Regions from separate parts of the Ideonella sp. genome, predicted to be linked through region 1. Evidence: predicted binding sites of a transcription regulator. Region 1 holds the regulator's gene; each other region holds the start of a gene.

Region 1 (7,729 bases):
CCGGGCCGGTCATGCGCTGCCAGCCTTGCGCGTCGGGCTGCGCCGCGCGTTGCGCCCCGCGGCCGGCGCGTTCGAGCCAATCGGGCTGCCGACCCCGGATCAGCAACCACAGGCCCAGGGCCAGCGCCGCCACATGCAGCAGCGCCCACAGCGGGCGCAGCGCCGGGCTCAGCTGGCTCCAGTGCGACAGGGCCGCCACGCTGGCGGCCGCCACCGCGCCGGCCAGCGCGTAGCCGGCCAGCCGCCCCAGGTGGAAGGCCGACCAGGCGTTGCGCGCCGAGCCGCCGCAGGCGCGAACGGCGGCCATGCTGGGGGCACCGCACATCGCCGCGCAGTGCAGCGAGCCGGCCAGCCCCATCAGCAAGGCGGTCAGCGCCAGGGCGGCGGTCATCGCGGCAGCAGGCGGCTCAGATGATGCGCGAGAAGCGCTCGCGCACCTTGTCGGCCTGCAGGTGCTTGTCGAAGACCATCGCGATGGCCCGCACCACGAACCAGCCCGACGCGGTCACCTGCAGCGCGCCCGGCTCCACGGTGACCAGCCCTTCGGCCGCGAAGGTGGCGAGATCGCCCAGCTCGGCCCGGAAGTAGTCGCGGAAGTTCACCAGGTAGGCCAGCTCGATCGACTCGAACTCGACCCGCCCTTGGCACATCAGCGCCATGATCACGGCCCGGCGCAGCAGGTCGTCGCGGGTCAGTGCCAGGCCCCGCACGGTGGGCAGCTGGCCGTGGCGGATCGCGTCGTAGTACTCGGGCAGCGTCTTCGCGTTCTGGCTGTAGGTGGCGCCCATGCGGCCGATGGCCGACACGCCCAGGCCGATCAAATCGCAGTCGGGCTGCGTGCTGTAGCCCTGGAAGTTGCGGTGCAACCGGCCCTGCCGCTTGGCGGCGGCCAGCGCGTCGTCGGCGAGCGCGAAGTGGTCCATGCCGATGTAGCTGTAGCCATGGCCCATGAAGCCCGCGATCGCGCCGGACAGCATGGCCACCCGGTCGCCCGGCGGCGGCAGCATCGCCGCTTCAATGCGGCGCTGCGGCTTGAAGCGTTGCGGCAGGTGCGCGTAGGCATACAGCGCGATGCGGTCGGGCCGCAACTCGGCCACCTGCGCCACGGTGTGGGCGAACGAGGCCGGCGTCTGTTTCGGCAGGCCGTAGATCAGGTCGGTGTTGATCGACTCGTAGCCCAGCGCGCGAGACGCCAGGATCAGGTCGCGCACGCTTTCGAAGCTCTGCACCCGGTGCACGGCCTTCTGCACCTCGGGGTCGAAATCCTGCACGCCGAAACTGAGCCGGTTGAAGCCCATGCGCCGGAAGGCCGCCAGGCGCTCGGCGGTCACCGTGCGCGGGTCGACCTCGATCGACACCTCGGCATTCGGGGTCAGGCGAAACGCATCGTTCAGCTCGGCCATCAGGCCTTCGAGCTCGGCGTCGCTCAAGAAGGTGGGCGAACCGCCGCCCAGGTGCAGCTGCGACACCGGCTGCGGCGCACCCAGCACCTTGGCATACAGCGCGATCTCGGCGCGCAGCGCCAGCAGGTATTCGGCGGCGCGATCGTGGTGCTTGGTGATGACCTTGTTGCAGGCGCAGTAGTAGCACAACGATTCGCAGAACGGGATGTGCACGTACAGCGACAGCGGCGTGCGGGCGCCGACGCAGGCCCCGTCGGCGCGCTGGCGCAAGGCCTGTTCAAGGTCGGCCGGGCCGAAGGCCTCGACGAACCGGTCGGCCGTGGGGTACGAGGTGTAACGCGGCCCCGGCACGTCGAAGCGGCGCAACAACGAAAGCGGCAGGCCGCCCGGCGTCGACTCGGGAGTGGCAATGCCGGCAGCAGGGGCAACGGTCAGATCAGGCATGGGGCCAATCGTGCCGCGCAGTGCCGGCCCGGCGCTTGATCTGGCGCAAGCCGACGGGGGCCCCTGCGGCGAAAAATTGCGCCGTTGTTGAGGATGATCATGCCCACTGCCGACCCCTGCCCTTTCCCCCCGCGCGAGCCCGGCGCGGCCGCCACGGAACGCGCCCGCGAACGGGCTGGCGCCTTCAACGTGGCCTGCTCCAGCTGCAACCTGCGCGAGCTGTGCCTGCCGGTGGGCTTGTCGAGCACCGACCTCGCCCGGCTGGACCAGCTGGTGGCCACGCGCCGCACCGTGGCCCGGGGCGACACGCTGTTTCGCGCCGGTGAGCCTTTCCAGTCGCTCTTTGCGGTGCGCACCGGTTTCTTCAAGACCCGGGTCTCGTCCGAAGACGGGCGCGACCAGGTGACCGGCTTCCAGATGGCCGGCGAGTTGCTGGGCCTGGACGGGATCAGCGGCGACCGCCACACCTGCGACGCCGTGGCGCTGGAAGACTCGCAGGTCTGCGTGATCCCCTTTGCCGAGCTGGAGCACCTGTCGCGCGAGTTCGGCGACCTGCAGCGCCAGTTCCACAAGATCATGAGCCGCGAGATCGTGCGCGACCACGGCGTGATGCTGCTGCTGGGCAGCATGCGCGCCGAAGAGCGCCTGGCGGCCTTTCTGCTGAACCTGACCCAGCGCCTGCAGTCGCGCGGCTTCTCGGCCTCGGCGCTGGTGCTGCGCATGACGCGCGAAGAGATCGGCAGCTACCTCGGGCTGAAGCTCGAAACGGTCAGCCGCACGTTCTCGAAGTTCCAGGAAGACGGGCTGCTGCAGGTCAGGCAGCGCCAGATCCGCATCATCAACCAGGCTGGACTGCAGCAGCTGGTCAACGGCGCCACCTGCTGAGCGCAAGCCACCGGCTGGGCGCCATGCCGTCACGGCGCCCATCGGCGCCGCGCGCCGCTCACTCGACGTTCGGGTGGGTCAGGAAATGGGTGATCGTCGACGCGAGCGCGATCACCAGCCAGAACAACAGGAAAGCCACCGAGTAGACGGTTGTCGGCTGCCAGTCTGCCGAATCGGCACCGGCCCATGAAAGCTGGTGGGGGTCGACGACGGCAAAGACCAGCATCTCAAGCACGCCCGCCATCAGGAAGGCCGGCCAGAGGATGCACAGCCAGCGCACCGGCGGCGCAACATCGATCTCTGCCACGTGGTGGTGGGGCATGGCGGCTCCCCCGTTTGGCGCCACGGTGTCACCCATCAGGGCTTGGCGGTGGCGGCGTGGTTGCGTGCCTGCAGCGCGGGCGTCATCGCGTCCGGCGCGGCCGAGCGCTCGCTCACACCGCCACGCTCTTGCAGATTCAGCACGGGGTCGGCCCCACGCGCGGCGATGACCGCAGTCACCAGGCTGGCGACCACCACGACCAGCGGGCCGCCGATCATCAGCCACACCATCGGCTCACGCCACCAGGCGCGCGCCTGCAGCGCCTGGTCTTGCGTACGGGTCGCATTCATCGCTTCACTCCTCTGGGCCACCTTCGTTGGCGGCCAGTGTTGGACCGTGCCGCTCTCTCAGCGCGGCACCACAAAGCTGGATTTCTCGCTCACCTGCGCCGGCGGCTCAGCCCCGACAGACTCACGTTCTACACGAAATTCGATCGGGTGGGGGCCGGCACCCACCTGGGCGGCCGATTCTGGCGGCAACTGCAACGCCACCGTCAGCCACCTTGCCTCGGCCGGCGCGAGCGTCAACTCGCTGCCCCGCGCCAGGGCCAGCCCTGGCAGGCCTTGCGCGCTGACACGGTAGTGCTGCGGTGTCTCGGTCACGTTCATCACCTGCAGCCGGAAGACATTCTCGACCCGGCCGTCTTCGACCAGGCGCGCCAGCGAGGCGCGGTCGCGCACCACGTCGACCCGGAACGGGCTGCGCAGCGCCAGGCTGGCCACGAAGGCCCCGGCGATCAGCAGCATCACCGTGCTGTAGATCAGCACCCGCGGCCGCAGCACCCGCTGCAGGATCTGGCGCCAGCCCAGGTGCTCGGCGAGGCTGTTCTCGGTGGCGTAGCGGATCAGCCCGCGCCGATAAGGCCCCCTGGCCGCCGCATCGCCGCCGCTCGCGGTGGACGCGGCAGCTTGGGGCAGCCCGGCGGCCATCTTGTCCATGATGCCGTCGCACACGTCGATGCAGGCGGCGCAGCCGATGCACTCGTACTGCAGGCCCTTGCGGATGTCGATGCCGGTCGGGCAGACCTGCACGCACAGCCCGCAGTCGACGCACGCGCCCTGCGTGGCCGCCGCCGGATCGCCCTTGCGCAGCCTTGCGCCGCGCGGCTCGCCGCGCTTCGTGTCGTAGCTGATGATCAGCGTGTCGCGGTCGAACATCGCGCTCTGGAAGCGCGCGTAGGGGCACATGTACTTGCAGACCTGCTCGCGCATGTAGCCGGCGTTGCCGTAGGTGGCAAAGCCGTAGAACAGCACCCAGAACCACTCCCACGGGCCGAAGCCCAGGGTCAGCGCCTCTTGCGCCAGGCTGCGGATCGGCGTGAAGTAGCCGACGAAGGTGAAGCCGGTCCACAGCCCGATGGCCAGCCAGACCGTCTGCTTGCCGCCCTTGCGGGCCAGGCGCTCCCAGGTCCAGGGGCTCTTGTCGAGCTTCATCCGCTGGGCCCGGTCGCCCTCGAACTTCTGCTCGACCCACATGAACATCTCGGTGTAGACCGTCTGCGGGCAGGCGTAGCCGCACCACAGACGCCCGGCCACCGCGGTGAACAGGAACAAGGCGTAGGCCGAGAGGATCAGCAGGCCCGTCAGGTAGATGAAGTCCTGCGGGTAGAGCACCAGGCCGAAGATGTAGAAGCGCCGCGAGACCAGGTCGAGCAGCACCGCCTGGCGGTCGTTCCAGACCAGCCACGGCATGCCGTAGAACACCAGCTGCGTAGCCCAGACCAGCAGCCAGCGCCAGGTGGCGAAGGTGCCGCTGACCGCGCGCGGGTAGATCTTGTTCTGCTTCTGGTACAGCGAGACAAGAACGCCGCTGCCCTCGCCCTCGCCTGCACCGGCCTCAGCCGGCGCGGGGGCGATCGGGATCACGCGAGCCGCTGGCTTGCTGGCCGTCGGTTCAAGCATACGCATGGGCCTGCATCACGATCACTGCCCGGCCACCTGGGTGGGGTGCGACAGGCTCCAGACATAGGCCGTCAGCACCTCGACCTGCTCGGGCGTCAGGCGCTGGGCCTGCGGCGGCATCACGTTGGTCTTGCCGCCGTTGATCATCGCGAGGATCGCCGGCTCGCCCCAGCCGTGCAGCCAGATCTTGTCGGTCAGGTTCGGCGCGCCGATGGCGGCGTTGCCCTTGCCGTCCACGCCATGGCAGGCGGCACAGGCCGCGAACTTGGGCTTGCCCAGCTGGGCCGACAGCTCGTTGTGCGCGCTGCCCGACAGGCTGAGCACGTACTGCGCCACGTTGCGCGCGTCGTCCCCATTGCCCACGGCGGCGGCCATCGGCGGCATCACGCCGCGGCGACCTTCGACGATGGTCTTGTGGATGTAGGCGTCCAGCCCCTCCTGGCCGCTGCCGAGCCAGTCGCGGTCGGTCAGATCGGGGAAAGACTTGCTGCCGCGCCCGTCGGCGCCGTGGCACTGGGCGCAGGTGTTGGCGAACAGCCGCTCGCCGATCGCCATCGCCTTCGGGTTCTTGGCCAGCTGCTCGACCGGCTTGCCCACCAGGTCGGCGTAGACCGGGTTCATCGCCTTGTGGGCGCGCTCTTGCTCGGCCTCCCACTGGCCGGTGCTGGTCCAGCCCAGCGTGCCTTCGGCACTGCCCAGGCCGGGGTACAGCACCAGGTAGCCCACCGAGAACAGCACGGTGATGACGAACAGGCCCATCCACCAGCGCGGCAGCGGGTTGTTCATCTCGCGCAGGTCTTCGTCCCACACGTGGCCGGTGGTGTTGTCGTTGGACATCACCTGGCGGCGGCTGGCGATCAGCAGCAGCAGCAGGCAGAAGGCAAGGCCGGCGATGGTGATGGCGCCGATGTAGACCGACCAGCCGGCGTTGAAGAAATCACTCATTGCGGGTTGCTCCCGGTGGCTTGGGTGTTGGGGGCGTGTGGGGCCGGCGCCTCGTCTGCGAAGGGCAAGCGGGCCGCTTCGTCGAAGGCATCGCGCCGGTGGCGGCTGAGCGTCCAGGCCATCAAGGCCAGGAACAGCAGCAGCGACAGCACGGTGATGCCGCTGCGCCAGGTGTTGACATCGAAGTCCATCGCAGCCCCCTCACTTGCGCGCGGTGCCCAGCACCTGCAGATAGGCCACCAGCGCCTCCAGCTCGGTGCGGCCCTTCACCTCTTCGGCCGCGCGGCCGATCTCGTCGTCCGTGTACGGCACGCCGACCACGCGCAGCGCCTTCATCTTGGGCGCCAGCTCGGCCGGGTCCAGCGTGGCCCGGGCCAGCCACGGGTAGGCGGGCATGTTCGACTCGGGCACCACGTCGCGCGGGTTGTTCAGGTGCAACTGGTGCCACTCGTCGCTGTAGCGGCCGCCCACGCGTTGCAGGTCGGGGCCGGTGCGCTTGCTGCCCCACTGGAACGGGTGGTCGTAGACGAACTCACCCGCCACCGAGTAGGAGCCATAGCGCAGCGTCTCGGCCCGGAAGGGGCGGATCATCTGCGAGTGGCAGTTGTAGCAACCTTCGCGCACGTAGATATCGCGCCCGGCCAGTTGCAGCGGCGTGTAGGGCTTCAGGCCCGGCACCGGCTGGGTGGTGGAGCGCTGGAAGAACAGCGGAACGATTTCCACCAGGCCACCAAAAGCAACCGCCGCGAGGATCAGCACGATCATCAGGAAGTTGCTGGTTTCGATTCGTTGGTGACCCGTCGGATTGGTGTGTGCAGACATCGATTTCTCCAACAAGCCTCAAGCGTGGGCCGGCACAGCCGGGATGGCGGCCACCGGCACGCGGCCGATGCGCACGGTCATCCAGGTGTTCCAGGCCATGATGAACATGCCGGTGACATACAGCAGGCCGCCCAGCACGCGAATCACATAGAAGGGATACGTCGCCTTGACCCCCTCGACGAAGCTGTAGACCAGCGTGCCGTCCGGGTTGGTTGCGCGCCACATCAGGCCCTGCATCACGCCCGCGATCCACATGGCGGCGATGTAGAGCACGATGCCCACGGTGGCGACCCAGAAGTGCAGCGCGATGGCGCGGGTGCTGTACATGCTCTTCAGGCCGTACATGCGCGGGATCAGGAAGTACAGCGCGCCGATCGACACGAAGCCGACCCAGCCCAGCGCGCCGGAGTGCACGTGGCCCACCGTCCAATCGGTGTAGTGCGACAGCGCGTTGACCGTCTTGATCGACATCATCGGCCCCTCGAAGGTCGACATGCCGTAGAACGACAGCGAGACGATCAGGAACTTCAGGATCGGGTCGTCGCGCAGCTTGTACCAGGCGCCCGACAACGTCATCATCCCGTTGATCATGCCGCCCCACGAGGGCGCCAGCAGCACCAGCGAGAACACCATGCCGACCGACTGTGCCCAGTCAGGCAATGCGGTGTAGTGCAGGTGGTGCGGGCCGGCCCACATGTAGGTGAAGATCAGCGCCCAGAAGTGCACGATCGACAGGCGATACGAATACACCGGGCGGTCGGCCTGCTTCGGGATGTAGTAGTACATGATCCCCAGGAAGCCGGCGGTCAGGAAGAAGCCCACCGCGTTGTGGCCGTACCACCACTGCACCATCGCGTCTTGCACGCCCGCATAGGCCGAGTAGCTCTTGGTCAGGCTCACCGGGATCTCGGCGCTGTTGACCACGTGCAGCAGCGCCACGGCGATGATGAACGCGCCGAAGAACCAGTTGGCCACGTAGATGTGCTGGACCTTGCGCTTGCCGATGG
Region 2 (7,729 bases), on a different contig from region 1:
CGACGTCAACCTGTTCACCCCGGCCAACAACCAGTTGACCAAGCAGGCCCAGTCGATGGCCTACCAGCGCTGGTACGCCACGTTGATCACCACCGCCAGTGGCGAGCAGGCGGTCATCGGTGGCCGCATCGACCGCTTCTACGAAGGCAACAGCCAGTACCCGCCGACGGCCGACACCTACGCCAGCACCCCCGAGGTCTACAACGCCACCACCGGCTGGCGCACGCTGACCACCGCGACCAGCGACGCGGCCTACGGTGGGCGCGTGCAAGCCTGGAACTACCCGCGTGCCTGGTGGTCGCCGCAAGGCAAGGTCGTCATCTTCAACGTGATGGGTGAGATCTACTCGCTCGACGTGTCCGGCACCGGCGCGGTCACCCAGTTGCCCGGCACGATGCCGGCTGGCGCCTACATGCTGCCGGCGGCGATGTACCAGCCCGGCAAGATCCTGTCGGTTCGCGACGCTGCCCAGGCGGTCGTGGTCGACATCAACGGCGACAGCCCGGTCGTCACGCCGGCCGCGCCGCTGTCGGCCGACCGCCAGTTCGGCAACGCCACCGTGCTGGCCGACGGCAAGGTGTGGGTCAACGGGGGCTCGACCACCGGCAACGACCTGGTCGGCGCGGTCTACGACTCGGAGACCTGGGACCCGGCCACCGGCACCTGGACGCCGGCAGCGACCGCCACCAAGGCACGGCTGTACCACAGCATCTCGATGCTGATGCCCGACGGCTCGGTGCTGACCGGCGGCGGTGGTGCGCCCGGCCCGGTGTCCCAGTTGAACGCCGAAATCTACTTCCCGCCGTACCTCTACAAGAACGACGGCTCGGGCTTGCCGGCGACTCGGCCGGGCATCGTCACCGCGCCCACGGCGGCCACCTGGGGCCAAACCATTCCGGTGGCGATGAGCAACAAGAACGCCGTCACCCGCATGACGCTGGTGCGTTTCGGCGCGGTCACGCATGCGTTCAGCAACGAGCAGCGCTTCCAGGACCTGAGCTTCACGCAGACCGGTAAGAACCTCAGCGTCACCTTGCCGGCCCTGGCCAACAATGCGCCGCCGGGGTTCTACATGCTGTTCGCGATCGATTCGAACGGCGTCCCGTCGAAGGCCAAGATCCTGCGTCTCGGCCAGTCTTGAGCCAGTGTGCCGGCGGGGCTGGCCCGTCGGCCCCATCGCCGGGGCGGGCGGGTCGCTTGGCGAGCGCGGCGCTTGACACGGTTGATAAGATCTCGGCAGATCTGGTCCCGGCCGCCCAGCCGCGCGTGACGGTGGGATTGGGCGACCGCCGCGGGCCGCGGTGCAGGGCACTGCCTGCAGCCGCCAGCTGATTCGCGCCGCCGCGCCTTCGGGCGCGGTTTTCATTTCCACGCCAACCCATGACCCTGCTCTACATCGTTGCCGCCACGCTGATCGGCGGGGTGCTGTCGGTCGTGATCGCTGCGTCGATGACCTTCGCCGTGCTGGGCAGGCTGGTCAAGCACCTGGTCAGCCTGTCGACCGGCGTGCTGCTCGCGACGGCGCTGCTGCATGTGTTGCCCGAGGCGTTTGAGAGCCAGAAGGCCAGCCCGCACGCGCTGTTCACCACCTTGCTGGTCGGGTTGCTGTTCTTCTTCTTGCTGGAAAAGGCCGAGCTGTACCGCCATGCCCACCACCACGAGGGCGACGGGCACGAGCACCATCACCACTTCGATGCCGAGCAGGCCGGGCGCGGTGGCTTCAGCGTGCTGGTCGGCGACAGCATCCACAACTTCTGCGATGGCGTGATCATCGCGGCCGCCTTCCTGGCCAGCCCGGAGTTGGGCGTGACGACCTCACTCGCAGTGATCCTGCATGAGATCCCGCAGGAGGTGGGCGACACCATCGTGCTGATCAACGCGGGCTTCAGCCGCCAGAAGGCGCTGCTGTACAACGCGGCGTCAGGCCTCACCGCGGTGGTCGGCGGGGTGTTGGGCTACTTCGTCGTCGGCGCCTGGCAGGACGTGTTTCCGTACCTGCTGGTGGTGGCGTCGAGCAGCTTCATCTACGTGGCGGTGGCCGACCTGATCCCGCAGATGCAACGGCATCTGCCCTGGCGCGAAATCCTCGCCCAGGTGGCGTGGATCGGGGCCGGGCTGCTGCTGGTGTTGTCGGCCACCCGGCTGATGCACGACTGAGCGGCGCCCGGCCGCTGCGTCGCGCTGGCGGCGCGCTACTTGACGATCAGGATCGGCACCGCGCTGTGCGTCAGCACCTTTTGCGTTTCGCTGCCCAGCAACAGCGCGCTGACACCTCGCCGGCCATGTGACGCCATCACGATCAGGTCACAGCCTTGGGCCTTGGCGTAGTCAGTGATCGCTTCCCAGGGGTGGAGTGCTTCGACGGTGTGGCCCGCGCAGCTCAGGCCTTCGAGGGCCGCGGCGTCGACGACCGATTTCACCCTCGCCGCGGCAATGCGCTCCTGGGCGTCGTAAAACTCCTGCGGCGGCACCGGCTGCATCTCGGAGATTGCGCTGTAGGGGAACGGCTCCTTGACGCTGATCGTCGACAACCGCGCCCCCAGCGTCTTCGCCAGCCGGATGGCGGTCTGAACGGCCTTGGACGTGATGTCGGACCCGTCGGTGGGAACCAGGATGTTGCTGTACATGCTGCTCTCCTTCGCTGGCGCGCCGGAAATGCCCGGCCCATCTGTCAAGTGTTGCGCGTTCGGCGCCGCTTGTCTTGATACCCGTCAAGCACCCAAGGTGTCGCGCGGCAGCCTCAGCCGCGCGCCACCGCCCGCTCGGGGTCGCTGGACCACTCGCTCCACGATCCCGGATAGAGGGCCGAGCCGGTCAGACCGGCGGCTTCCATCGCCAGCAGGTTGTGGCAGGCGGTGACGCCCGAGCCACACTGGTGGACGATGCGTTCGGCGGGCGTGCCGAAGGCCGCAAAGGCCTTCTTCAATGCGTCGGCCGGTAGGAAGCGCCCATCCGCGCCGATGTTGTCCTTGAAGAAGCGGTTGCGCGCGCCGGGGATGTGGCCGGCCTGCGCATCCAGCGGCTCGACATCGCCGCGGAAGCGCTCGGGCGCGCGCGCATCGATCACCAACAGAGCGGCGGGCGAGGCCTGCAGCAGACTGGCTGACACCGTCGGCATCGCGGGTGCCCGGGCCGGGTAGGGCGTGGCAGCCGGTTCGGGCCGGCAGGGGGCCAGGTCGACGGGCCCACCGGCCGCTTGCCAGGCGGCGAGACCGCCGTCCAGCACCGCCACCTGGCTGTGGCCCAGCCAGCGCAGCAGCCACCACGCACGCGCCGCGTACGGGCCGCCCTGGTTGTCGTAGGCCACGACCGGCGTGTCCGGGCCGATGCCCCAGGCCGTCAGCGTTGCGGCAAAGCCTTCGCGTGTGGGCAGCGGGTGGCGACCACCGTCGATCGCGCCGCGCGCCGTCTTCGCGCCCGACAGGTCGCGGTCGAGGTGGGCGTAGCGTGCGCCCGGCAAATGGCCCTTGGCATGCGCGGCCTCGCCGGCCTTCGGGTCGGCGAGGTCGAAGCTGCAATCGAGCAGAACCGGCCAGGCGGCCGATGGGCCGAGCCTGGCCAACAGGTCGGTGGCGCTGATCAGGGGGGAGGGCAGGGGCAGGGTGGGCATGGCGGGCATGAGGAATGGGGCTTCAGGATTCGAAGCTGGATGATTCGCTGGCGGCGGGCGCGCTGCGCTGGCGCAGCCGGGTGGCGGCCAGGCCGGCGCCGACGATCAGCACCATGCCGGCCAGCGCCACGAGCGTGACCGGATCGTCGAAGATCAGCACGCCGAAGATGAACGAGAAGACGATGCCCAGGTACTGCAGGCTGGCGTTGGTGAGCGCCCGGCCGATGGCATAGGCGCGCGTCATCATCATCTGCGCCACGGTGGCCAGCACGCCGGTGGCCAGCAGCAGCGCGGCGCCGAGCCAGGTGTGGCCGTGCGCGCCGCTGGCCAGCATCAGCAAGCCGCCGGCCACGATGCCGCCCAGCGAGAAGTAGAAGACGACGCGGTATTCCGGCTCGCCCACCCGGCCCAGCGCGGTGACCTGCAAATAGGCCATGGCGGCGCCGATGCCCGAGGTGAGGCCTGCCAGCGCGCCCTGGAACTGGTCGTGTTCGAGCGTGGGCTGCAACACCAGCGCGACGCCGGCGAAGCCGGTCAACACGGTGGCCACCAGCCGCGGGTCGACCTTGGCCGAGCCCAGCATCACCGCCCCGCCGATCAGGAACAGCGCCATCCACACCGAGCTCATGTAGTTCAGCGTGATGGCGGTGGCCAACGGCAGCTTGCCGATCGAGTAGAACCACAGCACCAGCGAGCAGACGCCGGTCAGGCTGCGCCAGAAATGCATCCCCGGCACGGTGGTGCGCAGGCTGCCGCCGCGCACCTGGGTGAAACCGAAGATGAACAGGGCGCCCACCACGCTGCGGTACAGCACGATCTCACCGGCGCTGTAGTAGGCCGAGGCCAGCTTGACGCAAACGCCCATGACCGAGAACAGCAGCGCCGCCATCAGCATCAGCAGCGGGGCAGACAGGCGGGGCGTCACGTCGTTGCGCCGTCGTATCAGTACGCCAGGCCCATCGCTTCGCGCACGTCCTTCATCGTCTGCCGGGCGATCGTGCGCGCCCGCTCGGTGCCCATCTCGACGATCCAGTGCACCTGCTTCGGGTTCGACAGGTAGGCCTCGGCACGCTCGCGCCAGGGCTGCTGTTCGCGCTGGATCGATTCGATCACCGGTTGCTTGCAATCGAGGCAGCCGATGCCTGCGGTGGTGCAGCCTTGCTGCACCCACGTCTGCGTCTCGGCGTTGGAGTAGAGCTGGTGGAAAGGCCAGACGGGGCAGCGTGCCGGGTCGCCGGCGTCGCTTCGGCGCACGCGCTGCGGGTCGGTCGGCATGCGGCGGATCTTCTGCGCCACCACGTCGGGCTCCTCGCGCATCTCGATCGTGTTGTCGGCGCTCTTGCTCATCTTCTCGCCGTCCAGGCCGGGCAATCGCGCCGTTTCGGTGAACAGGGCCGCAGGCTCGGGCAGCACCGGCTCGGGCTGCCCGCGGCCGTACAGATGGTTGAAGCGGCGGGCCACTTCGCGCGTCACCTCGACGTGCGCGGCCTGGTCTTCGCCCACCGGCACGAAGTTGGCGCGGTAGATCAGGATGTCGGCCGCCTGCAGCAGCGGGTAGCCGAGGAAGCCGTAGGTTGCCAGGTCGCGGTTCGGCTGGGCCGTGATCTGGTGCTTGTAGCTCGGCACCCGCTCGAGCCAGCTGAGCGGCGTGCCCATCGCCAGCAGCGTGAACAGCTCGGCGTGCTCCGGAATGCGGCTCTGGATGAACAGCGTCGCGCGGTTCGGGTCGACCCCGGCGGCCAGCCAGTCCACCACCATGTCGTAGACATTGCGCTCGATGACCTCGCGCTCCTGGTAGTGGGTGGTCAGCGCATGCCAGTCGGCGACGAAGAAGAAGCAGTCGTGGTCGTCCTGCAGCCGCACCCAGTTCTTCAGTGCACCGTGGTAGTGGCCGAGGTGCAAGGCGCCGGTGGGGCGCATGCCGGAAAGAACGCGGGGGCGCGTGACCATGTTCGCGGGGCGGCCGGGAAGCCTCAGTAAAGCGGCCGACGATTCTCTCAGACCGGCACCGGCCGGCGGAGGGCCCGCTTAAACTCTGCCGCCTCTATGAAGCGAATCGTGATCCTGCTGTCCGGCCGTGGCAGCAACATGCAAGCCGTCGTCGAACGCTGCGCCGCCGAGGGCTGGCCGGCGCGGGTGGTCGGCGTCGTCAGCAACAAGGCCGACGCGGCCGGGCTGGCCTGGGCGGCCGAGCGTGGCATCGCGACCGCCGTGGTCGATCACAAGGCGTTCCAGACCCGCGAGGCCTTCGACGCCGAGCTGGCCCGCGTGATCGACCTGTGGGGCCCCGACCTGCTGGTGTTGGCCGGTTTCATGCGCATCCTCGGCGCCGGCTTCGTGCGGCACTACGAAGGGCGGATGTTGAACGTGCACCCGTCGCTGTTGCCGGCCTTCACCGGCCTGCACACGCACCGGCGCGCGATAGAGGCCGGTTGCAAGCTGGCCGGCGTCACGGTGCACTTCGTGACGCCCGAGCTCGACCACGGCCCGATCGTGGCCCAGGCGGTCGTGCCGGTACTGCCGGGTGACGACGAGGAATCGCTGTCGGCACGCGTGCTGGAGCGCGAGCATCTGCTGTACCCACGCGCCGTGCGCTGGTTCGTCGAAGGCCGCCTGCAGCTGGCCGATGGCATCGTGACGCAGCTGGACGGCGAATCACAGGTGCTCTGGCCCGCCTCGGTGCTCAGCTGACCGACGGCAGCAGCCCCGCGGCGATGTTGATCGCCAACGCCAGGATGGCGGCATTGAAGCCGAACGACAGCACCGCCTGCAGCAGCACCAGGCCACGCATCGTGCGGTTGGTGATCACGACATCGGCGGTCTGTGCAGCCACCGCGAGCGTGAAAGAGAAGTACAGGAAGTCGACGTAGTTCGGCTGGAAGCGCGGGTCTTCGTCGGGGAACTTCAACCCGCCCGGCTGGGCGTGGTGGTAGTAGTGGCTGGCGTAGCTGAGGGTGAAGACCACCGGCAACAGCAACCACACGCCGACCAGCGTGCTGACCGCCAGCCCCACGTGAGCCAGGGCCAACGGCGAGCCGTGCCCCGTGCGCGCCCAGGCCAGCTCGGCCACGATGGCCGCCACGCTGGCCACGCTGGCGGCGATCACCAGGCCCAGCACCACCGCGGCACCTTCGGCGTGGGCCAGCGAGGTGCGCCGCAATTGGCCATGGTCGGCCCGCGCCATCGTCCAGGCCATCATCGCCAGGTAAGACCAGACACCGACGTTCCAGCCGATCAGGCCCTGGCTCACCCGTGTGCTGGCCGGCGCGTACAAACCTGCGACCACGCCGATCACCAACGCCAGCGACATTCGCGGCCGCACCGTCAAATGCGACCAGACGCGCTTCATGCGCGGCGGCGCACGTCGCGGGCGCGCTGCGGGGCACGGGGATAATCCACCCATGCATCCTAATGCCCTGTTGGACCTGGCGACCGAGCTGTTGCGCCAGGTGCTGAAACTCGATCAACCGGCCGACGCTGTGGTGTCGGCCTTCTTCCGCCGCCACCGAGGCCTCGGCCCGCGCGAGCGCCACAGCCTGGCCGAGACCACCTACGCCGTGCTGCGCCAGCGCTTGCGGCTAGCCCACCTGGCCCAGAGCGGCAGCGGCGCGCTGGAGCGCCGCCTGGCCGCGCTGGCCTGGCAGGGCAGCGACACCTTCCTGCGTGGGGCCCTGGGCCCTCAAGAGCAGAAGTGGCTGGCCGAGGTGCAGGCCATCGACACCGAGGGCCTGCCCGAGAAGCTGCGCCACAACCTGCCGGACTGGCTGGCTTCGGCGCTGAAGAAGGAATTGGGCGACGACTTCTGGCCGCTGGTGAAGGCCATCGAGCAGGCGGCGCACCTGGACCTGCGGGTCAATGCGCTGAAGGCCAAGCGCGACGACGTTCGCGCGGCGCTGGCCGAGGCCGGCATCGAGGCCGTGCCGACGCCCTATTCGCCGTGGGGGCTGCGCATCGAAGGCAAGCCGGCGCTGCAAAAGCTCGAGCTGTTCATCCGCGGTGATGTCGAGGTCCAGGACGAAGGCAGCCAGCTGCTGGCGCTGTTGCTGGCACCCAAGCGCGGCGAGATGGTGGTCGACTTCTGTGCCGGCGCCGGCGGCAAGACCTTGGCTTTGGGCGCGC
Region 3 (7,729 bases), on a different contig from region 1:
CGGCGGCGGTGGTTGTCGTCGATTGGGGTGTCATCGTGTCGAAGCGTTCAGCGCCAGGGCCGGTTGTAGGCGCCCAGCGTGTGCTGCTGGCCTTCGGCGTGGCTGGCCAGCGTGGTGGTCCATTCGGGCTGGACGCTGTAGCGGCCCTGCGCCGCGGCCTGGTCGATCGCCGCGCGCCAGACGCGCGTGACCTGCTCGACATAGGCGGTGCTGCGCTGCCGGCCTTCGATCTTGATCGCCTTCACGCCCATCGCCATCAGCTCGGGCAGGATGGCCAGGGTGTTCAGGCTGGTCGGCTCTTCCAGCGCGTAGTCGCGCTCGCCGTTGACCGAGAAGCGGCCCTTGCACAGCGTGGGGTAGCCGCGCGGCTCGTCTGGCGCGTAGCGGTCGATCAGCACGCCGTTCAGGCGTGCCTGCATGCCGGCCGGGCCGTCGTCCTGCCAGCGCACGGCCGAGGGCGGCGAGCATACGCCGGCGTTGTTCGGCGACTGGCCGGTCACGTAAGACGACAGCGCGCAGCGGCCCTCGACCATCACGCACAGGCTGCCGAAGCCGAAGACCTCGATGTCGACATCGGTGTGCTTGATGACCTGGCCCACCTGCTGCAGCGTCAGCACGCGCGGCAGCACCGCGCGCTGGATGCCGTAGCGGCGACGGTAGAACTCGATCGCCGCATGGCTGGTGGCCGAGGCCTGCACCGACAGGTGCAGCCGCAGGTTGGGGTGGTGATCGCGGCAATAGGCCATCACCGCGCTGTCGGCCACGATCAGCGCGTCGGCGCCGAGGGTGACGGCCTTGTCGACCGCGCGGCGCCAGGGCCCCGGGTCGCGTGCGTCGGCAAAGGTGTTCAGCGCCATCAGCGCCTTCGCGCCCCGGGCGTGGGCGTGGGCCACGCCCTCGCGCACCTGCGCGTCGTCGAAGTTCAGGCCGGCGAAGTTGCGTGCGTTGGTGGCGTCCTTGAGCCCGAGGTAGACCGCGTCGGCGCCGGCGTCCACCGCGGCCACCAGGGCGCGCAGCGAGCCGGCAGGGCAGACGAGTTCAGGTGGGCGGGCATGGGTTTTGGCCGTTGTGGGCGGGTGGTCGTTGGGGTTCACGGTCAGGCGGTGGTCGAGATTCGGCCGACTATCGCCAGCCGACGCCACCATGGTTTTGCGTCACCGCAAGGGTTGCGCAAACACGCGGTGGCGAGCCCGGCGCCGCACCGGGCGACGGGCTCCAACCCCCGGCCCCCGCCGTCAGCAGCCGGTGGGCTGCGCCGTCAGCTTGAAGATCGACACGGCACCCACCAGACGCTGCGCCTGCTGTTTGAGGCTTTCCGCGGCGGCGGCGCTTTCTTCCACCAGGGCCGCGTTTTGTTGCGTCACCTGGTCCATCTGCGACACCGCCTGGCCAACCTGGCCAACGCCGGCACTTTGCTCCGTGCTCGCGGCGCTGATCTCGGCAACGATGTCGCTGACACGCTGGATCGCGCCCACGATCTGCTCCATCGTCCGGCCGGCTTCGTCGACCAGCGAGGTGCCTTGCTCGACCTGTTCGACGCTGCTGGTGATCAGGCTCTTGATCTCCTTGGCCGCTTCGGCGCTGCGCTGGGCCAGGCTGCGGACCTCGCTGGCGACGACCGCGAAACCGCGCCCTTGCTCGCCGGCACGCGCCGCCTCGACGGCCGCATTCAGCGCCAGGATGTTGGTTTGAAACGCGATGCCGTCGATCACGCCGATGATGTCGGCGACGCGTTTGCTGCCGTCGTTGATGCCCTTCATCGTGTCGACCACGCGGGAGACGACCGCGCCACCCTTGATCGCCACCTCGCTGGCCCCGATGGCGAGTTGACTGGCCTGTTTCGCGCTGTCGGCGTTGTTTCGCACCGTCGCGCCCAGCTGATCCATCGTCGCGGCGGTCTGCTGCAGGGCACTGGCTTGTTCCTCGGTGCGTTGGCTGAGGTCGGCGTTGCCGGTGGCGATCTGCGCCGAGCCGGTGGCGATCGACTCGGAGGCGCCACGAACGTCACCCACGATGCGCGCCAGGCTGGCCTGCATGGCGCCCAACGAAGCCAGCACGCTGCCGGCGGGCGCGGTCTCGGCGCCGGGGACTGGTGTGAGCTCCCCATTGGCCACACGCTGCGCCACCACGCCGAGCGCAGCCGGCTCGTCGCCGAGGGCGCGGGTGAGGTTGCGCGCGATCAGAAAGCCGGCCAGCCCCGCGGCGGCGAAGGTCAACAGGCAGGTCGCCGCGAGCAGGTTGCGCTGGGTCCGGAACGATTCTTCAGCCTGCGCCACCTGCGCTGCGGCGCCGCTGGCGGCGAATGCGCGGTAGTCTTCGCTCGCCTTGACGAGCGCCACGAGCTGCGGCCGGCATTCGTCGTTCATCTTGGTGATCGCGTCGTCGCGATGGCCGTCGAGTGCCAACTGGACGATGGCCGTCGCAATCGGGCCGTAGGTCGCCTCGACCTTGTCGATGCCGCCGATCTTCTGGCGCACATCCTCGGGCACGCCGGGGGCATTGGCCATGTCCCGCAGCTTGGCCATTCGCATCTGCACATCTTCGTGGGCCTGGGTCACTGCGGCCTTTTCGACCGCCAGATCGTCGGGCTTGGTGACGAGCACGAGGTTGCGCACGGCGATGGCTCGGCGGCCCACCGCGTCGCGAACGCTCTCGGCCAACAGCACGCGCGCATTGGCGCCGTGAACGAATCCGCTGAAACGGGTGTCGGCATCGGACAGTGATTTCAGCGACAGCCCCGCCACCAGCAGCACCATCAGCGCCAACGCTCCGTAAGACGTCAGCAGCTTGAGACGGACGGACATGTTGTCGAACATCATGGGTTCCCCCCGCAGGTGAGTGAGGGGCAGCGCGGCGGCGCGGCGGTTTTCAGATCGGTAAAGTCGCTCATTACTGCGAGACTCCTGGAGGATTTCAGATCGGCAGAAGTGCCGGCGACCGGGCGGCGGCAACCGTCACACGCCTATCGGCGCGAATCTCCGTACTGTTTAGCGAATTTATTCGCTCTTCGGGAATGAAATGCGAATTCACCGGGCTCATCGCGCTTTTGGCTTGGCGCCGCTGTGATTGAATCGGCAGGGCCCTGACCCACTCCGTCATCCATGCTCCCCAAGACCCTGGCCCTGATCGAGGACGATCAGGAATACTCGGAAGGCCTGTCGCGCTATCTGCGCGAACTGGGGGTCAGCGTCGACGCGTTCGCCGACAGCAACGACCTGCTGGCGCACGCCGATCCCTACGGCTACGAGTTCTACGTCACCGACCTGATGCTGCCGGGCGTCGACGGAGCGGACCTCATCAAGATCCTTCGGCAAAGAACCAATGCCGGCGTGCTCGTGGTGTCGGGCCGCCTGGCCCCGGAAACCTTCAAACAGGTCATCACGGCCGGGGCGGACATGTACCTGACCAAGCCGGTGCAGTTCGAGCAGATCGCCCTGGCGATCGAGGCGGTGTGTCGCCGGTCGGTGGCGCTGGACGCGACGCAGAACGTCTGGCGCCTGGACCGGCGCGTGGGCCAACTGATCGCGCCCGACGGGGCGCGGGTCGACCTGAGTGACGCCGACCGCAGCCTCGTCGAGTGCTTCGTCGAGGCAAAAGGCGAGGTCGTCCCGAGAGAGACGCTGCTGCAGCGCCTTGGCCGCACCGACGACCCCGAGGCCTCGGGCGGCTTGAACGCCACGGTCTTTCGCCTGCGCCGCCGCATCGAGCGTGCCACGCCGGCGACCGTGCCGCTGCAGACCAAGTCGGGGGTCGGCTACGCCTTTCGAGCCCCCCTCAAGGCGATCTAAGTCAACGCTGAACAAGTCCCTCGCGGGTCGCGCGTGCCTGCGCGCAGCCTCGCGGGGACTTATTCAGCGTCGCCCTGACGGCGGCGTCTAGCCTGCTCCCGTCTGGTCGATCACCAGGCGCAGCGTGGTGCCCTCGGGCCCGGTGCGCGCCACCTCGACGGTGCCGCCATGCAGGGCCATCACCTGCCGGACGATGTAGAGCCCCAGGCCGTTGCCGGTGTTGCTGTCGCTGCCCCGTGCGCCGCGCGAGAACAGGGTGGGCAAGAGTTCGGGGCGGATCCCCGGGCCCGAATCGCTCACCTCGATGACCAGGCCCAGCGGGTCGTCCGAATCGTCGATCAGCACCTTCACCGGCGAGCCGGGCGGGCTGAATTTCAAGGCGTTGGACAGCACATTGCGCAGCGCCAGCCGCGCCAGGCTCATGTCCATGAAGGCGGTCCGCGTCGACGTGTTGCGCCGAACCTGGATCCGATGTCGCTCGGCGTCGGGCATGTCCGCGATGCTCACGGCGATCAGCGTGTCCACATCGGTATCGGTGCGCAGGATGGGCTCTGGCCGCGCCAGCAAGGCCGCCACGGCCAGCGTGTTGTCGATGCTGCCCAACACCTGGCCCAGCACGGTCTGTGCGCGCACCAGTTGCTCTGCCGCGAAACCCTCGCCCATCGTGCGCAGCGCCCCTTGCGCGCTCTGCAGGGCGGCCGAGGCGTTGTTCAGCGGCTGCCGCACTTCGTGGGCGAGGACATCGAGCATTTCCGTCCGCTCGTGCAGCAACGCATCCAGCGCCGCCGCATGCTCTTCGATCTGGTTTCGAAGAAGCTGCTCGCGGCGCAGGGCGGCTTGCGTCTCCTTCAGCTGGGTCACCTCGGTCACCTGGACCAGGAACCCCCGGACGACACCGTCCACGACGTCGGGGATGTACTCTGCCAGGCTGTGGCGTTGAACGCCCCCCGGGCCCGGGACGATGCGCTCGAACACCTGGCTTTCACCGGCCAGCGCCGCGCGCATGTACGGCTCGTTCTGCGCGAACAGGTCGGGGCCGAGCAGGTCGCGGATCGAAGTGCCGATCAGGCGATCGGGGTCGGCGCCGAACCATCGCTCATAAGCCCGGTTGGCGAACCGGCAGCGCAGGTTGCGGTCCCAGTAGGCCAGCATCGACGGCACACGGTCGACCAGCAGCCGCATGTAGTAATCGACACCGTTGTCGAATTCGTCGCTCATCGGGATGGCCTTGCAAGATGGATCAGGCTTCTTCTTGGCATTCTGCGGCCTGTTCCGTGCCCCAGCGGTCTCGCGGCTTGATCTTCAGCAAGGGGGCAGGGGCGCCGCCGAGCGAAGCTGTGGTGAAGGAGATTTCTGCCATGGCCCCCTTGACCCTGACCGTTCTTCGCGACGAGCACGCGGCGCTGGCCGCGATGCTGCGCTCGGTGCTGCTGCTGTTGGGCGACCACCGCCAACGCGGCACGCTGCCGGATTTCTCGGTGCTGCGGGCCATGCTGTTCTACGTCGACGAGTTTCCCGAGAAGCGCCACCACCGCAAGGAAACCGAGCTGCTGTTCCCGAAGCTGCGGGCCCGCACCCCGCTGGCGCGGCCCCTGTTGGACCGCCTGGACCAGGACCACGCGAGCGGCGAACAGCGGGTGCGCGAGCTGGAGCATGCGTTGCTCGGCTTCGAGATGATGGGTGAGTCGCGGCGCGACGCGTTCGAGCAGGCGATGGCGCGTTACGTCGATTTCTACCTGGCCCACATGGCGCTGGAAGAGCGCGAGGTGCTGCCGCTGGCCGAACGGGTGCTCACCGCCGACGACTGGCGCGACCTGGACGAGGCCTTTGCCGCCAACCAGGACCCGCTGACCGGCCACGACGCCGAGGGCCCATACCGCGCGCTGTTCACCCGCATCGTCAATCTGGTGCCTGCGCCGCTCGGCCTGGGCCCGGCATCGACCGCGGCCAAGGCCGCTGCCCGTCGGGGGTGAGTGGAAGAAGAGTTGACCGGCCGCCTGCGCCGGCCGGCCGGTCCATCAGATGATCGTGGACAGCAGCACGGCCTGCATCACGTAGCGGCGCTTGTCGGCCAGCGGCTCGTCGCCGGTCAGCAGTGGCGCCAGTTCGGCGCTGGCGTGTGAGGCCGTGGCCAGCCCGTCGTAGACCGGGATGCTGGCGACGCCGGCCAGCTGCTGCACCAGCGAGGCCGGCAGGCCCTGGCATTCGACGGCGTCGTACAGGCGCCCGAGCAGGCGGGCGGTGTCCTGCACCTCGTTGTATTGGCTTTGCGGCGTGAACGCCGAGCGGATGACGGCCACATGCCCGCCCAGCGCGGCGGCGGCGGCGCAAAAATCTTGTGCGGCGGTGGTCTCGTCGTTGGCGCGCAGCAGCCCCAGCTTCTTTCCCCGCAACAAGGGTTGCGTGGTCCCGGCCTGGGCGGCGCGCTGCAACTGGCGTGCGCTGTCGAGCAGCGTCTGGCGGTCGGGCCAAGGCAGCTTGGCAGGTCCGTCAAAAGAGCCGGGTTGGGCGAGCGGGTGCATGGCGTTTGGGGAGGTGGTACGCACGACAGGGATCTTGGGAACGAAGCCTACGGGCCCGCACGGCCGCGGCTTTGATGCCCGTCAACCCACCGCCGTGCACTCCGTGTTGATACCGAGTTGACACAAGGTGTTCACGCAGCGTTACCGAGCGACGCCGGCCGTTGTCACGCCATTGCCGGGCGCTGCCTAGCATTCACTCACCGCCCCAAGCACCGACCCTTCAGGAGAGACCGACATGCTGAGCACCGCCACCCCCCACGCCGCCGCCCCGTTCAACCGCGCTGCCGTGGCTGCCAGCTGGGTGCCCAAGAGCGATGCGGCCGCCAACCAGCGCGCCAGCCAGGCGACCTCGGACACGCTGAAGCTGCTGGGTGACCGCCTGTCGCCGCAGCGCCGCGTGGTGCATGCTGGCGACGTGATCTACCAGGCCGGCGAGCGCTTCGGCAACCTCTACATCCTGAACTCGGGCTTCTTCAAGATCGTCACCGTGTCGCCCGATGGCCGCGAGCAGGTCGTGGGCCTGAAGTTCCGCGGCGACTGGCTGGGCTTCGACGGCATCGCCAACAACGAATACGCCTGCGACGCGGTGGCGATGGACATCGGCGAGGTCTGGATCGTCCGCTACGACACGCTGCTGGCGGCCTGCGCGGCCCAGCCGGCGCTGTTGACGGTGCTGCACGAGGCGATGAGCCGCGAAATCGCCCGTGACCGCGACTCGCTGATGTCGGTCTGCACGCTGCCGGCCGATGCCCGCGTGGCCGATTTCCTGCGCTACTGGGCCGAATCGCTGGCCAAGCGCGGCATGCGCACCGACCAGATCACGCTGCGCATGACCCGTGCCGAGATCGGCAACTACCTGGGCATGACGCTGGAAACGGTCAGCCGCGCACTGTCGAAGCTGGCCCGCGACAACCTGATTCGCTTCGTCGAGAAGGGCCGCCGCGACATCCACATCCCCGAGGTGAACGCGCTGAGCGAGTTCATCCAGGGTTGCCTGGCACCCGCTGCGAGCCCCGTTCTCCAGTGACCCAGCGCAGGCTCAGGCCTGCGAGATGACCCGGGCGATCGCCCGCGCCAATTGGGCACGGGTGTAGGGCTTGGGCAGCAGCTCCCAGCTGGCTGGCGCTTCGCGGTCGGCATCGAGCAGCTCTGACGAGAAACCCGACATCAGCAGGATCGCTAGCCGCGGGAAGCGCTGCTGGGCGAGCTGGGCCAGCGCGGTGCCGCGCATGCCGGCCCCCAGCGCGATGTCGGTCAGCAGCAGGTCGAAATCGGCGTCGGGCGACAGCACGTCCAGCGCCTGTTCGGCACTCGTGCACGCCGTCACCACGCACCCCAGCGTGTCGAGGAAGGTGCGCACCACCGCCCGCACCTCCGGGTCGTCTTCGACCAGCAGCACCTTCAGGCCCAGTGGCACGG
Region 4 (7,729 bases), on a different contig from region 1:
CGTGGTTGGTCTGGCGGCCCGAGCCGGCTCAGGCCTTCTTGGCCAGCTTGACGGCCTTGGCGGCCGGCGGTTTGGCCCGCGGCGCGCGCGGCTTGGCCGAGGGTTTGCTGGCCCTGGCGCGCAACGCCGAAGCCAGCGCCTGCCGCGCCCAGGGCAGCATTTGCGCCGGCGAATCCATGGCCTCGGCCGGCGCGCTCCAGTAACTCATCGCCACTTTCTTGCCGTCGGCCGTCTGGAACTCGAACGGCCGACAGCCGGCGGCTTCGAAGGCGCGGCGGCTCTCGTCGTCGGTCTTCAGGAACAGGTCGTCGCCGACGATGATGGCGATGAAGACCTCGTCGACATAGAGGCCGTGGCCGCCGAACATGCGCTTGACGCGCACCGGGCCGAGTGCGCCGAGCAGCTCACTGCACCAGCGCACGGTTTCCTGGGTCTGGGTGCTGACGGGCATGGCGGGGAGTTTAGAGGCGGGGTTGCATGATCCACTGTCACGGTAGTGGCGCAGGGCGATGGCGGCCCCCCCCCGCTCTGCGGCCCGCTCGCGGGCGACTGTTTGCGGTGAGCCACGGGCTGCCCATCAACACCGTGGTGCCCGATATCCGTTGGGGCGACCGCGAATGAGGCCCGCTGAGCGGGGGCACCACCATCACCCTGTGGAACTGACCGCGGCATGGCACGCCGTGCACAGGCACCCGGCCCTCGCGCCGACCTTCGCAGTCCCGGCCCAGCCTTCGATGTTCAAAGTCCAGCACGGACATGAAAAAAGGGGTCACCCGTGAAGGTGACCCCAACATCTCTGGAGCGCGCCTGGTGCCACGTCCCCACGCGGCGGCGCGCCCGAGACCTCTGAAAATCTGTCGCGCTGATGCGATGGATCGTCGCTCAGAAGTTGTGCTTGATGCCCACGTCGTAACCGGTGGTTTTCAGGTTGTCGGGGACGTTGTCGCGGCCTTCGTGCGTGACGTCAGCATAGACCGTTGTGCGCTTGGACAGGGCGTAGTGATAACCCAGGCTGAACTGGCGATCGCGGATCACGTCGGTGGTCGAGTTCTTCAGCTCGCCCCAGCTGGCGCGCAGCTCGCCCTGGCCGATCGGCGCGGTGGCCGACACCAGGTACGAGCGGGCCTTCTGGTCGCTGCCGTCGCGGCCGGTGCCGAAGAAGGCGCCCACCTTGACGAAGCCGAAGTTGTAGCTGCCGTTGACCGTGGCCCAGTAGTCGTCTTCATCGGCCGGGTTCTCGTAGCCCACGCCCAGCACGATCGGGCCACTGGCCCAGGCGCCGCCCAGGCTGTACGGGCGCTTCTCGCCAACGCCGCTGGCCGGCGTGTTGCCATCGGCCTCGGCGACCTGCGCGCCGAAGGTGAAGCCGTTGGCGCTGAAGCGGTAGTTCACGCTGTTGCTGTAGCGGTTCGTGCCGATGCGGCCGTTGACGATCGTGCTGTTCGACGCCACGGTGTCGGTGCCCCACGGGTCGGCGACGAGCTGGCTCAGCGCGTAGGCCGGGTTGTCTTCGCGGCCCAGCGACACGCGGCCAAAGCCGCCTTCGAGGCCGACGATCGCCTTGCCGTCCCAGAAGGCGGCCTTGGTCTGGGTGCCGTCGTCGGCGTTGAAGCGGTGCTCGATCTGGAACACGGCCTTCAGGCCGTCACCCAGCTCTTCGGTGCCGCGAAAACCCAGGCGGCTGCCGGAGCCGTTGCGGACTTCGTTGTTCTTGACGGCGTCGGCCTGCTGGGCGACCGAGAGGTCGACCCGGCCATAGACGGTGACGGACGATTGGGCGAAGGCACTGCCGCTGAACGCAGCGGCCAGGGCCAGGGCGAGGGGGGCCAGGGAACGGGTGGTCATGGGTCGGTGTTGTCTTCAGAAGGGACGCAGTGGTCCGGGAAAACCCGACTCTAAGGACCGAGTGGTGTGGCACCAAGACGCCCACGGCGAATAGTCCATTGCAGAAACAGCAATAACGATTCATTCGATCGACATGCCCTTGCAGATTCGTTCTGAATCAAGGCATTGCCGTGCGCATGCCCGTGGCCCAAGCGGGCCGGGCGCCGGCACAATCGTCATCCCTGTCTCGCACCCGCCACGGACCATGACGCTGCCGTTCAAGCTGAACCTGGAGCCCTCGCGCGACAAGGCCGTGCTCCGCAAGCAGTTGCAGGCCGAGCGCATGGCCTTGCTCGACCGCCACCAGCGGGCCGCCCACCTGCAAGAGGTGCTGCAGGTCTGGTTGATCGGCCGGCCGGAAAAGACGATCGGCGCGTACTGGCCGATCAAGGGCGAGTTCGACGCGCTGCCGGCGCTGTACCGCTGGAGCGAGGGCCACGACGAGCGCCGCATCGGCTTGCCGGTGATCGACCGCGAGACCAAGCAGCTGCGGTTCCACGTCTGGTACCCGGGCTGCCCGATGGAAGACGACGCCTACGGCATCCCGAAGCCGAAGAACACGGAAGAGTTCCACCCCGAGCTGCTGTTGGTGCCCTGCGTCGGCTACGGGCCGGGCGGCGTGCGCCTGGGCTACGGTGGCGGCTTCTACGACCGCACGCTGGCGGCGATCACGCCCAAGCCGGCGACCGCCGGCCTGGGCTATGCGCATGGCTATGTGCCGTGGCTCGAAGGCGAGCCGCACGATGTGCCGCTGGATGCGCTGCTGACGGAAGAAGGCGTCTTCTGGCAGCGCACCTGGCCGGGCCAGGTGATCTGAACCGAACCCCGGGGCTGCCCGGCGCAGCCCCCAGGCCAGGGCTTAGAAACGCTTGCCGAAGCCGATGCTGGCCAACCAGGGGTTGACCTTGAAGTCACCGGCCTTGACGCCGAACGACGACACCTCGGTGCCGATCTGCACCTTCTTCACATCCACGTTCAGCAGCCAGCCACCGCCCAGCGGGAAGTCGGCGCCGACCTGCGCGGCCAGGCCGAAACTGTCCCTCTTGAGCGTCGGTTGCAGCGCGGCTTCGACGGCCGGATCCCAGCTCACGTCCGAGATGTGCGTGTAGTTCAGACCCAGACCGACGTACGGGCGCCAGACGCTCAGGCCGGTGAAGTGGTACTGCGCGGTCAGCGTCGGCGGCAAATGCTTGAAGCTGCCGATCTTGGCGCCGGCGGACTTCACGTCGTGCTGTTGCGGGTAGGTCAGGATCAGCTCCATCGCCCAGTTGGGCGACAGGAAGTAGCTGATGTCGACTTCGGGGATGACCTTGTCGTTGATCGACAAGTCGAGGCCGGTCGAATCGTCGTTGGCCGAGGTCAGGCTGACGGCGCGGGCTCGGACGATCCAGTCGCCCTGGTCTTGCGCATGGGCAGCGAGCGGGGCCAGGGTGGCCGCAACGGCCAATGCGATGAGGTGACACTTCATGGGGACACTCCTTCTTGGTTGCAATGCTCATGACCCGTAGGCCATGGCTGCATTGCATCGGGAATGCCCTCTTGTCAAATTGCTGCACTGCAACAGCTACCGGGCAAAGCCCCTTGTTGCAATGCAGTATTGACCTGTATCAACCAGCCTCGCCGGCGCGCGACGCGCCGGCGCCACAACCCGGCCTCAGACGCCCAGGCGCTTGCAAACCTCGAGCGTCAGCGCGCTCTGGTTCAGCGTGTAGAAGTGGATGCCCGGCGCGCCGCCTTCGATCAGCCGCTCGCACAGCCGGGTGACGATGTCCAGCCCGAACGCGCGGATCGAGGCCGCGTCGTCGAGGAAACCTTCCATCTTCAAAGCCGCCCAGCGCGGGATCTCGATGCCGTCGCGCGCCGCGAACTGGGCGATGCGCGCGTAGTTGTGGATCGGCATGATGCCCGGCACGATCGGCACGGTGATGCCCATCGCGCGCACCTCGTCGACGAAGTGGAAATACGCGTCGGGGTTGAAGAAGAACTGCGTGATCGCCGAGTTGGCACCGGCGCGCACCTTGTCGGCGAAGAACTGCAGGTCACGCTTGGCATAACGCTGCTGTGGGTGGTATTCGGGGTAGGCCGCGACCTCGATGTGCCAGTCGCTGCCCTGCGTCTCGCGGATGAACGCGATCAGCTCGCTGGCGTAGCGGAACTCACCCGCCGTCGCGGTGCCGCTGGGTAGGTCGCCGCGCAGCGCGACCAGGCGGCGGATGCCCTGGGCGCGGTAGGTGGCCAGGATCTCGGCGATGTTGGCGCGGGTCGAGCCGACGCAGCTCAGGTGCGGCGCGGCTTCGTGGCCGAGTGCGGCGATGTCGCGCACGGTCGACAAGGTCTTCTCGCGCGTCGAGCCGCCGGCGCCGTAGGTGACGCTGAAGAACTCGGGGTCGACGACCGCCAGGTCCTGCACCACGGTCTTCAGCTTCTCGCTGCCGACGGGGGTGTTGGGCGGGAAGAACTCGAAGCTGATCGGCACGCGCTTCGAGACGGGGCGGGAGGTGGTGTCGGTCATGGTCAGGTCGGTTCGGGGGTGGAGGCCGCCAAGCGCGCCTCGATGAAGAACTCGCGGTTGCCGTCGCCGCCGGTGGTGGGGCTGTCGCGCCAGGCCACCACGTCCAGGCCGATGCGGCCGCAGGCCTTGCGCAGCTTGGCTTCGACATGGCCGTAGGCGGCGGGGCTCTTCACCAGGCCGTTCTTGCCGATGTCCACCGGCTGCAGCTCGAACTGCGGCTTGACCAGCATCAGCAGCGTGCCGCCGGGCGCCAGCAAGGCCACCAGCGCCGGCAGCACCAGCGTCAGCGAGATGAACGACAGGTCGCCGGTGATCAGGTCGAAGCCGCCGGGCGGCATGGCCTCGCCGAGCTGCTCGCGGGTCAGCGAGCGCGCGTTGACGCCCTCCAGCGCGGTGACGCGCTGATCGGCCGCCAGGCGCGGGTGCAACTGGCCCCGGCCCACGTCCACGCCGACGACACGCGCCGCACCGGCCGCGAGCAGCACATCGGTGAAGCCGCCGGTGCTCTGGCCGACATCGAGCGCGACAGCGCCTTGCACGGTCAGGCCGGCGTCGCGCAGCACCCCCTCCAGCTTCAGGCCACCGCGCGAGGCCCAGCGCAGCTCGGCATCGTCGGTGACCTCGATCTCGCAGCCTTCGGGCAGCTCGTCGCCGGCCTTCTTCGGCACCTTCCAGCCGTTGGGGCCGAGCCAGCGCACGGCGCCGCGTTCGATCAGCCGCTGGGCGGCCGACCGGCTGGGCGCGAGGCCCTGGGCAACGAGCAGTTGGTCGGCACGCATCGGCTTAGTAGCGGTAGGTGTCGGGCTTGTACGGGCCGTTCTTGTTCACGCCGATGTACGCGGCCTGCTCTTCGCTCAGCTCGGTCAGCCTGGCGTTGAGCTTCTTCAGCTGCAGGCGCGCGACCTTTTCGTCCAGGTGCTTGGGCAGCACGTAGACCTTGCCGACCTCATAGGCCTCGGGCTTGGTGAACAGCTCGATCTGGGCGATGGTCTGGTTCGCGAACGAGCTGCTCATCACGTAGCTCGGGTGGCCGGTGCCGCAACCCAGGTTCACCAGGCGGCCCTTGGCCAGCATGATGATGCGCTTGCCGTCCGGGAAGATCACGTGGTCGACCTGCGGCTTGATCTCTTCCCACTGGTACTTGTCGAGCGACGCGATGTCGATCTCGTTGTCGAAGTGGCCGATGTTGCAGACGATCGCCTGGTCCTTCATCTTGACCATGTGGTCGTGCGTGATCACGTTCTTGTTGCCGGTCGCGGTGACGAAGATGTCGGCCTGCGAGCAGGCCTCGTCCATCGTCACGACGCGGTAGCCTTCCATCGCGGCCTGCAGCGCGTTGATCGGGTCGATCTCGGTCACCCAGACTTGCGCCGACAGCGCGCGCAGCGCCTGGGCCGAGCCCTTGCCCACGTCGCCATAGCCGGCGACCACGGCGACCTTGCCGGCGATCATCACGTCGGTTGCGCGCTTGATGCCGTCGACCAGGCTTTCGCGGCAACCGTACAGGTTGTCGAACTTGCTCTTGGTGACCGAGTCGTTGACGTTGATCGCGCGGAACAGCAGCGTGCCCTTGGCGCTCATCTCGTTCAGGCGGTGCACGCCGGTGGTCGTCTCTTCGGTCACGCCGATGATCTGCGCGCTCTTGCGGGTGTACCAGTTCTTGTCGACGGCCAGCTTGGCCTTGATCGCGGCGAACAGCTCACGCTCTTCCTCGCTGCTCGGGTTGGCCAGCAGCGACGCGTCTTTCTCGGCGCGTTGGCCCAGGTGCATCAGCAGCGTCGCGTCGCCGCCATCGTCCAGGATCATGTTCGGGCCTTCGCCCTCGCTGAACGCGGGGCCGAAGTCGAAGATGCGGTGGGTGTAATCCCAGTAGTCTTTCAGCGACTCGCCCTTGTAGGCGAACACCGGCGTGCCGGTGGCCACCAGCGCGGCGGCGGCGTGGTCCTGCGTCGAGTAGATGTTGCACGAGGCCCAGCGCACTTGCGCGCCGAGGGCCTGCAGCGTCTCGACCAGCACGGCGGTCTGGATCGTCATGTGCAGGCTGCCGGTGACGCGCGCACCCTTCAGTGGCTGGCTGGCGGCGAATTCTTCGCGGATCGCCATCAGGCCGGGCATCTCGGTCTCGGCGATCTTGATCTCTTTGCGGCCCCAGTCGGCGAGCTTGATGTCGGCGATCGCGTGGTCGGGGGTGGTTTTCAGAACGGCTGCGTTCATGTCGGGGTCTCCGGTCGGGCAGGAAAGGTCAACCCGCAGCAACGGCAGGTGAACGGAAACCGGTCAGGAGACACAGCCCACCCACGACACCATCGGTGCGGGTGAGCGCCGTTGCAATATTGCAGCCCCAGGGTCGCCGCAAGCAGCGCCCGCCCCCCGAGGGGAGCCAGGCATTCTTGGGGTGGCCCTGCGAATGCCTGTGGGGTTCCGAGCCTGGGGCCTGTGGATGAGGCCTCGCAACGCTCCTCGGAACGAGCGCGAATTCTAGCCCGCGCCAGGGAAGTCGGCCAGGGCCTGCGTGAAGCGTTCCACGTCCGCGTCGTCGTTGTAGGCCTGGGCCGAGAAGCGCCAATACAAGCGCTCGTCGATCGCCAGGATCTGCGCCTCGATCTGCGCCTGCGCCAGCAACCAGCTCTTCAGCGCCATCGCTGCATCAAAGCCGCGACCCAGCGCCGGTGGCAGCGGCAGCGTGACCATGCTGGCGACCATCGCACGCGGGGTGGTCCAGGGCAGGCCCCAGTGCGTGGTCAGTCGCTCGGCGGTGCGCCAGGCCAGCGCATGGTTGTGGGCCCACAGCGCATCGCGGCCGCCGAGGGCCTCGTCGATGAATTGGAAGCCGGCCGGGGCGCACAGGAACGGCGTGGGGTCGCGTGTGCCGACCCAGTCGAACTCGGCCAGCCAGCCGCCGCCGGCACCCCAGCTGATCACCGGTGGGTGCAGGCCGGCGCGGCGCTCGGGGGCGGCCCACAAGATGCCGGCGCTGCGCGGCGAGAACGCCCACTTGTGCAGGTTGGCGGTGTAGTAGTCGACGCCCAGCGACGGGATGTCGACCGGCAACGCGCCCGGTGCATGGGCGCCATCGGCCAGCACCGCCACGCCGCGGGCGCGGCAGGCGGCGGCCATCGCGGCCAGCGGCATCACCAGCGCCGTTTCGGGGCTGACATGGTCCAGCACCGCGAGCCGGGTGCGTGGGGTCAACGCCGCCTGGACGGCGCCCACCAGCTCGGCTTCGCCGCAGACCGGGAAGGGCAGGTGGGCGGTGACGATCTGCGCGCCGGCGCGGGCCGCATGGTGCGCCGCGGCGCGTGTCACGGCGCCATAGGTGCGGTTGGTCACCAG

What was found. Region 1 encodes FNR, which switches genes on or off when oxygen is low (the NO sensors DNR and NnrR bind a similar motif). Its sites were predicted from a motif close to TTGATNNNNATCAA; they were not measured.
Region 2: a site for FNR is predicted at 2,702-2,715, ahead of ACE3SG_RS26885 (universal stress protein). Genes of this name have one in related genera too.
Region 3: a site for FNR is predicted at 5,084-5,097, ahead of ACE3SG_RS10535 (hemerythrin domain-containing protein). Genes of this name have one in related genera too.
Region 4: a site for FNR is predicted at 3,482-3,495, ahead of ACE3SG_RS18710 (OmpW family protein). Genes of this name have one in related genera too.

What each region holds. Positions count from the first base shown of each region.
Region 1 covers NZ_JAYSDQ010000026.1:53,311-61,039, forward strand. The annotation lists gene ACE3SG_RS26255 (sulfite exporter TauE/SafE family protein) at 1-391, opposite strand, end outside; gene hemN (oxygen-independent coproporphyrinogen III oxidase) at 408-1,847, opposite strand; gene fnr (fumarate/nitrate reduction transcriptional regulator Fnr) at 1,947-2,732, shown strand; gene ACE3SG_RS26270 (hypothetical protein) at 2,791-3,054, opposite strand; gene ACE3SG_RS26275 (hypothetical protein) at 3,090-3,344, opposite strand; gene ccoG (cytochrome c oxidase accessory protein CcoG) at 3,402-4,961, opposite strand; gene ccoP (cytochrome-c oxidase, cbb3-type subunit III) at 4,977-5,900, opposite strand; gene ACE3SG_RS26290 (cbb3-type cytochrome oxidase subunit 3) at 5,897-6,091, opposite strand; gene ccoO (cytochrome-c oxidase, cbb3-type subunit II) at 6,102-6,722, opposite strand; gene ccoN (cytochrome-c oxidase, cbb3-type subunit I) at 6,741-7,729, opposite strand, start outside.
Region 2 covers NZ_JAYSDQ010000028.1:10,025-17,753, reverse strand. The annotation lists gene ACE3SG_RS26895 (galactose oxidase-like domain-containing protein) at 1-1,141, shown strand, start outside; gene ACE3SG_RS26890 (ZIP family metal transporter) at 1,381-2,157, shown strand; gene ACE3SG_RS26885 (universal stress protein) at 2,193-2,627, opposite strand; gene ACE3SG_RS26880 (sulfurtransferase) at 2,741-3,610, opposite strand; gene ACE3SG_RS26875 (DMT family transporter) at 3,633-4,535, opposite strand; gene trpS (tryptophan--tRNA ligase) at 4,553-5,560, opposite strand; gene purN (phosphoribosylglycinamide formyltransferase) at 5,657-6,301, shown strand; gene ACE3SG_RS26860 (DUF1345 domain-containing protein) at 6,294-6,959, opposite strand; gene ACE3SG_RS26855 (RsmB/NOP family class I SAM-dependent RNA methyltransferase) at 7,012-7,729, shown strand, end outside.
Region 3 covers NZ_JAYSDQ010000006.1:215,720-223,448, forward strand. The annotation lists gene ACE3SG_RS10510 (U32 family peptidase) at 1-34, opposite strand, end outside; gene ACE3SG_RS10515 (peptidase U32 family protein) at 48-1,094, opposite strand; gene ACE3SG_RS10520 (methyl-accepting chemotaxis protein) at 1,236-2,951, opposite strand; gene ACE3SG_RS10525 (response regulator transcription factor) at 3,102-3,788, shown strand; gene ACE3SG_RS10530 (ATP-binding protein) at 3,876-5,006, opposite strand; gene ACE3SG_RS10535 (hemerythrin domain-containing protein) at 5,147-5,761, shown strand; gene ACE3SG_RS10540 (ornithine carbamoyltransferase) at 5,807-6,310, opposite strand; gene ACE3SG_RS10545 (Crp/Fnr family transcriptional regulator) at 6,546-7,337, shown strand; gene ACE3SG_RS10550 (PAS domain S-box protein) at 7,350-7,729, opposite strand, start outside.
Region 4 covers NZ_JAYSDQ010000014.1:120,013-127,741, reverse strand. The annotation lists gene ACE3SG_RS18725 (TfoX/Sxy family protein) at 29-451, opposite strand; gene ACE3SG_RS18720 (porin) at 883-1,845, opposite strand; gene ACE3SG_RS18715 (5-formyltetrahydrofolate cyclo-ligase) at 2,090-2,701, shown strand; gene ACE3SG_RS18710 (OmpW family protein) at 2,744-3,352, opposite strand; gene metF (methylenetetrahydrofolate reductase [NAD(P)H]) at 3,539-4,396, opposite strand; gene ACE3SG_RS18700 (TlyA family RNA methyltransferase) at 4,399-5,175, opposite strand; gene ahcY (adenosylhomocysteinase) at 5,180-6,610, opposite strand; S-adenosyl-L-homocysteine riboswitch at 6,707-6,864, opposite strand; gene ACE3SG_RS18690 (aminotransferase class V-fold PLP-dependent enzyme) at 6,875-7,729, opposite strand, start outside.